2 linked regions of the Prosthecodimorpha staleyi genome follow. The protein of the gene in region 2 interacts with the protein of the main gene of each other region in a pairwise test. Links are inferred from orthologs where the notes say so. Each region holds a gene or a part of one and is shown on either strand. Other genes may lie near its edges.

Evidence for each region.
Region 1: the proteins of secD (region 2) and pheT interact in binary tests that used the Escherichia coli proteins (3 or more experiments, as listed by UniProt). The link is inferred for Prosthecodimorpha staleyi from one-to-one orthologs.

What each region holds. Positions count from the first base shown.
Region 1 is NZ_JAHHZF010000013.1:147,964-151,364, forward strand. What follows is about bases 22-3,107. They hold pheT (phenylalanine--tRNA ligase subunit beta), read right to left. Parts: upstream 2,732-3,107; coding sequence 311-2,731; downstream 22-310. Other genes in these bases: KL771_RS23590 (LysE family translocator), read left to right, coding at 22-228; KL771_RS23600 (hypothetical protein), read right to left, coding at 2,756-3,107. In the rest of the region: more of KL771_RS23590, read left to right, coding at 1-21; more of KL771_RS23600, read right to left, coding at 3,108-3,217; KL771_RS23605 (hypothetical protein), read right to left, coding at 3,214-3,401.
Region 2 is NZ_JAHHZF010000005.1:256,242-259,521, forward strand. Bases 132-3,096 are described here. They hold secD (protein translocase subunit SecD), read right to left. Parts: upstream 2,433-3,096; coding sequence 831-2,432; downstream 132-830. Other genes in these bases: secF (protein translocase subunit SecF), read right to left, coding at 132-765; yajC (preprotein translocase subunit YajC), read right to left, coding at 2,516-2,851. Also shown: more of secF, read right to left, coding at 1-131; KL771_RS11855 (ATP-binding protein), read left to right, coding at 3,238-3,280. UniProt on the Escherichia coli protein: Part of the Sec protein translocase complex. Interacts with the SecYEG preprotein conducting channel. SecDF uses the proton motive force (PMF) to complete protein translocation after the ATP-dependent function of SecA.

The sequences.
Region 1 (3,401 bases), on a different replicon or contig from region 2:
TATCTGGCGCTGCTGCCGAGCCTGATCGATCTCGAACGCCTGACCGCGCTCGGCTTCGCCGAACTGATCGCGGTGGTCATCGTCGTGCTGCTGGTCGTCGTCGGCGGCTATGCGGCCGCCGCCGCGCGGGCGCGCGACCTGTTCCGCAGCCCGCGCGCCATGAAGCTGATGAATCGCGGCGCCGGAACCATGATGGCCGGCGCCGCCGTCGCGGTGGTGGCGAAGTAGACGGCGCCCCCGAACGGCGCGGCCGCGAAACAGTGCGGCCGTGATCCGGCCGGTGCCCTGGGGGCGACCGGCCGGGTGCGGATCAGGCGCGCAAGGCCGCGCCGGTCGCCTTGGCGACGGCGGCGACGATCTTCTTGGCGACCGCGTCGATCTCCGCGTCGGTCATGGTCTTGCCCTGCGGCTGCAGGGTGACCTCGACGGCGACCGACTTGCGGTTCTCGCCGAGGGCGGCACCGCGGAACACGTCGAACACCGCCACGTCGGCGACCAGGGCCTTGTCGACATTGCGGGTCGCCTTGACGATCCGGTCGGCCTCGACGGCCTCCTCGACCACGAAGGCGAAGTCGCGCCGGACCGGCAGGAGATCGGCCACCGCCAGCGCACCCTTGGAGCGGGTCGGCCGCGCCTTCGGCTCCGGGATGGCATCGAGATCGATCTCGAAGGCGACCAGCGGGCCGGACACGTCGAGCGCTTCCAGCGTGCGCGGATGCAGTTCGCCGAAGGCGGCGATCACATTCTGCGGGCCGAGCTGGAGCACGGCCGAGCGGCCGGGATGGAACCAGCCGGGTGCGGTCCGGGCGAGCTGCATGCGCTCGACCGGCGCGCCGAGCGCCTCCAGCACCGCGACGGCATCCGCCTTGGCGTCGAGCCACGAGGCATCCGGGGCGGCACCGGTCCAGTGCCGGCCGGCGCCGGTCATGACCGCATTGCCGCGCCGGATGCCGGAGATCAGCATGCGCTGGTCCTTCGGCCGGTCGCCGCGGAAGGCCTGGCCGACCTCGAACAGCGCGACATCGCCGATGCCCCGGTCGGCATTGCGCTGCGCGGCGGTGATCAGCCCGGCGAGCAGGCTCGGCCGCATGTCGGAGAGATCGGACGCGATCGGGTTGGCGAGCGCCAGTTCCGGCTTGCCGCCGCCGAACAGCTCGGCCTGCGCCTTCGACACGAAGGACCAGGTGACGGCCTCCAGCATGCCGCGCGCGGCGAGCGTGCGGCGCGCCTTCGACCGGCGGATCTGCGCCGTCGTCAGCACGCGCGCGCCGACCGAGCCGGCCCGGTCGAGCGGCTTCAGCGGCACCTTGTCGAGGCCGTGGATGCGGACGATCTCCTCGACCAGGTCGGCCTTGCCGTGGATGTCGTTGCGCCAGGACGGCGGCGAGACGCGGAACTCGTCGCTGACCGAGACGACCAGGAAGCCGAGCCGTTCCAGGATGTGCTTGACCTCGATCCAGTGCAGGTCGAGCCCGGAGAGCCGCTTGACCTCGGCGAGCGGGAAGCGGATGACGCGGTCGGTCTCCGGCGGAGTGCCGACCCTGACCACCTCGGACGGCTCGCCGCCGCACAGGTCCATGACCATGCGGGTGGCCAGCTCGATGCCGGGGCCGAGATAGGCCGGATCGACGCCGCGCTCGAAGCGGTAGCGCGCGTCCGACACGATGCCGGTGCGCCGGCCGGTCTCGGCGGTCTTCAGCGGGTCGAAATAGGCGCATTCGATGAAGACGTTGCGGGTCTCCTCGCTGCAGCCGGTGTCCTCGCCGCCCATGATGCCGCCGAAGCCGAGCACGGCCCGGTCGTCCGCGATCACGCACATGCGCGGGTCGACCGCATAGGTCTTGCCGTCGAGCGCCAGGAAGCTTTCGCCGTCGCGGCCGAGGCGGGCCCGGATCGTGCCGGTCAGCTTGTCGGCGTCATAGACGTGCAGCGGGCGGCCCTGGTCGAGCGAGATGTAGTTGGTGATGTCGACCAGCGCGTTGATCGGCCGGAGCCCGACCGCGCGCAGGCGCTTCTGCATCCAGTCCGGGCTCGGCCCGTTCTTCACGCCGCGCACCGTGCGGCCGTAGAAGGCCGGGCAGACCACCGGTCCCTCGGCCGGAAATTCGAGCGCGACCGCCTGCGGCGAGACGAACAGGCCCTTGATCGGCCGGCTCGGCTCCGGCTTCAGCGTGCCGAGATCGGCGGCGGCCAGATCGCGCGCGATGCCGCGCACGCCCGTGCAGTCGGCCCGGTTCGGCGTCAGCGAGACGTCGATCACCGGATCGTCGAGATCCGCATAGGCGACGTAGGACATGCCGACCGGCGCATCGGCCGGCAGCTCGATGATGCCGTCATGGTCCTCGGACAGTTGTAGCTCGGCGGCCGAACACAGCATGCCGCGGCTTTCCACGCCGCGGATCGTGCCGACCCCGAGGGTGATGTCCTTGCCGGGAATGTAGGTGCCGGGCGGCGAGAAGACCGACTTCATGCCGGTGCGCGCATTGGGGGCGCCGCAGACGACCTGGACGGGCTCGCCCTCGCCGGTATCGACCATGCACACCCGCAGCCGGTCGGCATTGGGGTGCTGCACGGCGGAGACCACATAGGCGACCGTGAACGGCCGGAGCTGCTTGGCCTTGTCCTCGACGCCCTCGACCTCGAGGCCGACGGCGGTCAGCGCCTCGACGATCTGATCGAGCGAGGCGCCCGTGTCGAGATGGTCCTTGAGCCAGGAAAGCGTGAATTTCATGGGAGGCCCGTACTTTGTGCCGCGTCAGGAGCGCGACTTGAGCAGGAGGAGCGTGGCGAGTTCGGTGCGCAGGTTCGGATCCAGGTTCCTGACCTGGATCGTGGCCTGCAATGCCGTCATCACGAGCGAAAAGACGTCGTTGCGGGAGAGACGGAACGGGCGCGGATCGTAGTCGGCCGCGTGCCGTTCCTCTTGAAGCTGGATGAAAGCCGTACTGATCTGGTCGACTTCCTGCGAGAGTGCCCGCGTCGTAGCCCGGCGCAGTTCGTCCCGCGCCTTGGTGTGATCGAGCGCACGATAGACCCGCAGCCAGGCCTCCGAATGCCGCTTGCCGCTGCCCACCAGTTGGTCCGCGTTCGACCGGCACAGGGCGTGGAACAACGCATAGTAGGCCGAACTGACCGCGCGCCGCAGGTCCGCCTGCCGCGGAGGACCCTTCTTCAACGCGAGGTCGCGCGCCGCTTCGAGGATATGAAGCGAGTTCATTCCTCGTCCTCGTCGACGGCAAACTCCTCGCCCGGGCTTCGATATCTCAGATAGGCGACGCGATCGTCGCCGTTCTGGCGCAGGACATCGTTGATGGCGACCATCGCGTTCAGGAAGATGTCGCCTTCGAGCCGGATCGGCAGACTGTGGTGCGAGGTCACGTAGACCGCCGGGGCGCCGACGA
Region 2 (3,280 bases):
GAACAGGGCCAGGACGGCCATGAAGGTGGTCAGCGCCGTGCAGATGGTCCGCGACAGGGTCTGGTTGATCGACAGGTCGATCAGATCCGGCAGCGGCATCTTCTTGTATTTCCGCAGACTTTCGCGGATGCGGTCGTACACCACGACGGTGTCGTTGAGCGAATAGCCGACGATCGTCAGAACCGCGGCCAGGGACTGCAGGTCGAACTGCAGCTGGAAGATGATGATCACCCCCATGGTGAGGACGATGTCATGGGCGGTGGTCAGCACGGCACCGATGGCGAACTGCCATTCGAAGCGGAACCAGAGATAGATCAGCACGAGACCGAGCGAGACGGCGACCGCGATGGCGCCGTCGCGGCGCAGGTCGGCCGAGACGCTCGGGCCGACCACCTCGGTGCGGCGGATCTCGTAGGCGTCGCCGAGCTTGTCTTTGACCTTGTTCAGCGCCACCTGCTGGGCCGCGTCGCCGCCGGGCTGTTCCGGCAGGCGGATCATCACGTCGTCGCCCTGGCCGAAGCCTTGCACCTGGGCCTCGCCGAGCTCCAGCCCGCCGATCATCTTGCGCAGTTCGGACAGATCGGCCGGCCCGCCCTTGTGGCGCACCTCGATCAGATTGCCGCCCGTGAAGTCGATGCCGTAGTTGATGCCCAAGGCGCCCCAGGCCATTACGGTCAGGACGAGCAGGCAGACCGAGATCGGAAAGGTGACGGTCCGCCACCTCATGAAGGGGATCTTGGTATCGTCCGGTATGAGCCGCAGCATGGGTCAATCCATCCGGGGCGGGCGACGTTCGAAGGAGCGCCGCGCCTGGGTGATAAGAATCGGGATCAGAGCGGAACGCGCGCGGGGCGGTAGTGCCGCACCCACAGCGCCACCATCAGCCGGGTGACGGTCACGGCGGTGAAGAAGCTGGTGATGTTGCCGATCGCCAGCGTCACCGCGAAGCCGCGGATCGGGCCGGTGCCGAGGAAGAACAGCACCGCGGCGGCGATCAGCGTCGTCAGGTTGGAGTCGGTGATCGTTCCGATGGCCCGCGTGAAGCCGGTATCGATGGCCGAAATCGCGGACCGGCCGAGCCGCTGCTCCTCGCGCACGCGCTCGTAGATCAGCACGTTGGCATCGACCGCCATGCCGATCGACAGCGCGATGCCGGCGATGCCCGGCAGCGACAGCGTCGCCCCGAGACTGGACAGGATCGCGAAGGTGAAGAAGACGTTGATGATCATCGCGACATTCGCGAAGATTCCGAGCAGCCCGTAGCTCGCCATCATGAACACGATCACGGCGACGCCGCCGATCACGGTCGCGAGCTTGCCGGCCGCGATCGAATCCGCGCCGAGGCCCGGACCGACGGTGCGCTCCTCGACGATGGTCAGCGTCGCCGGCAGTGCGCCGGCGCGCAGCAGGAGCGCGAGGTCGTTGGCCGACTGGACGGTGAAATTGCCCGAGATCTGGCCGGAGCCGCCGAGGATCGGCTCGCGGATGACCGGATCGCTGATCACCGTGCGGTCGAGCACGATCGCGAAGGGCCGGCCGACATTCTGCTGCGAGATGGTGGCGAATTTCTGCGCGCCTGACGTGTTGAAGCGGAATGACACCACCGCCTCACTCGACTGCTGGCTGAAGGTCGCCTGCGCATCGACCAGTTCCTCGCCGGTCAGCATCGCGCGGCGCTGGATCAGCACCGGGACCGGGGTCGGGTCGTTGGTGTAGAGGACTTCGGTGTCGGACGACTTGGCGCCTTCGAGCACGCTCGGCCCGCGGTCCTCGACCATGTGGAAGGTCAGCCGCGCGGTCTGCTGCAGGATCGCCTTCAGCCGGTCGGTATCCTGCAGGCCGGGCACCTGGACCAGGATGCGGTTCGCGCCCTGGCGCGCGATCGACGGTTCGGTCGTGCCGAGTTGGTCGACGCGGCGGCGGATGACCTCGATCGACTGCTCGACGGCGCGCCGGACGCGGTGGTCGAGACCGGCCTGGGTCAGCGTCAGGCGGTAGAGCCCGGGCTCCGGGGTCTCGACCGTCAGGTCGTTGACCGGCTTGCCGCCGAAGGTGGTGTCGGCCAGATTCTGGATCAGGCCGTTGAGCTTGGCGGTGGCCTTCTCGATCTGGTTCTGGTCGGTGATGCGCACCTGCACGCTGGTCTGCTGGCTGCCGAGACCGGTATAGCCGATCCGGTCCTCGCGCAGCACGCGGCGCACGTCGTCGCGCAGGATCTCGACCCGGTCCTTGACCAGCGCCGGCGTATCGACCTCGAGCACCACATGGGCGCCACCCTGCAGGTCGAGACCGAGCGTCATCTGGCGCGCCGGCACCCAGGAGGGCAACGCGGCCAGCTGCTCGCGCGTGAAGAAGTTCGGCAGCGTGAAGAGGATGCCGGCGAGGCAGACCGCCACGATGGCGATGATTTTCCAGCGCGAGAAATACAGCATGTCTCACCGTTCATTGCCGCCCGGCTCGGCCGGGCTGGACATCGGCCGGCCGCGCTCGGCCGGCCGGGGTTGCCCCGATGGCGTCACGCCTCCTTGGCGGGCTCGCCCTTGGTGCGGACCTCGGCGATCGCGCTGCGGACGACACGCACCTTGGTGCTCTCGCCGAGATCGACTTCGAGTTCGGTTTCGCTCACCACCTTGGAGACCTTGCCGATCAGACCACCGGTGGTCACGATCGTATCGCCACGGCGGACGCCGGCGAGCATCTCCTGATGACGCTTGGCCTGCTGGCGCTGCGGGCGGATGATCATGAAATACATGATCGGCAGGATGAAGAGGAACGGGGCCAACGTCATGAACAGATCGTTGGCTCCGGCTCCGGGCGCCGCCGCTTGAGCGAAGGCAGGCGTGACGAACATCGAAGACTCCTCGGAGGGCGGACGGGATAGCGCGCCTGATATGGTCCGGGCCGGGCGGTCCGGCAAGCGCACGGAAGCTTGTTTTCGGGACGGAGGCCCCGTCCCGAAGCGCGGCGGACTATAGCGACAGCGCGGATCTTTGCAAACGCCGCGTGCCGGCCCTGCACGAATCCGCTTCCCGGGCGGGGCGCTGCGGCCTTCGCAGGGCTCGGGCGCGCCCAGCGACCACACCAGGCGGCGACCAGCTGCGCAGCGATCAGTCGCGCGGCCACCAATCGCGCAGCGACCATGCGGGCGGTCGGCTTTCGCCCCGTGCGCCGGCCGTGCTATGGCGGCGGCCCGGTTTCGACCGCGATGCTCCAAGAAAACGCCCGGGAGGCGCGCCCTTGTCCGATCCATCCGCCGACTTCGCCGCCCTCGTCGCCCGGC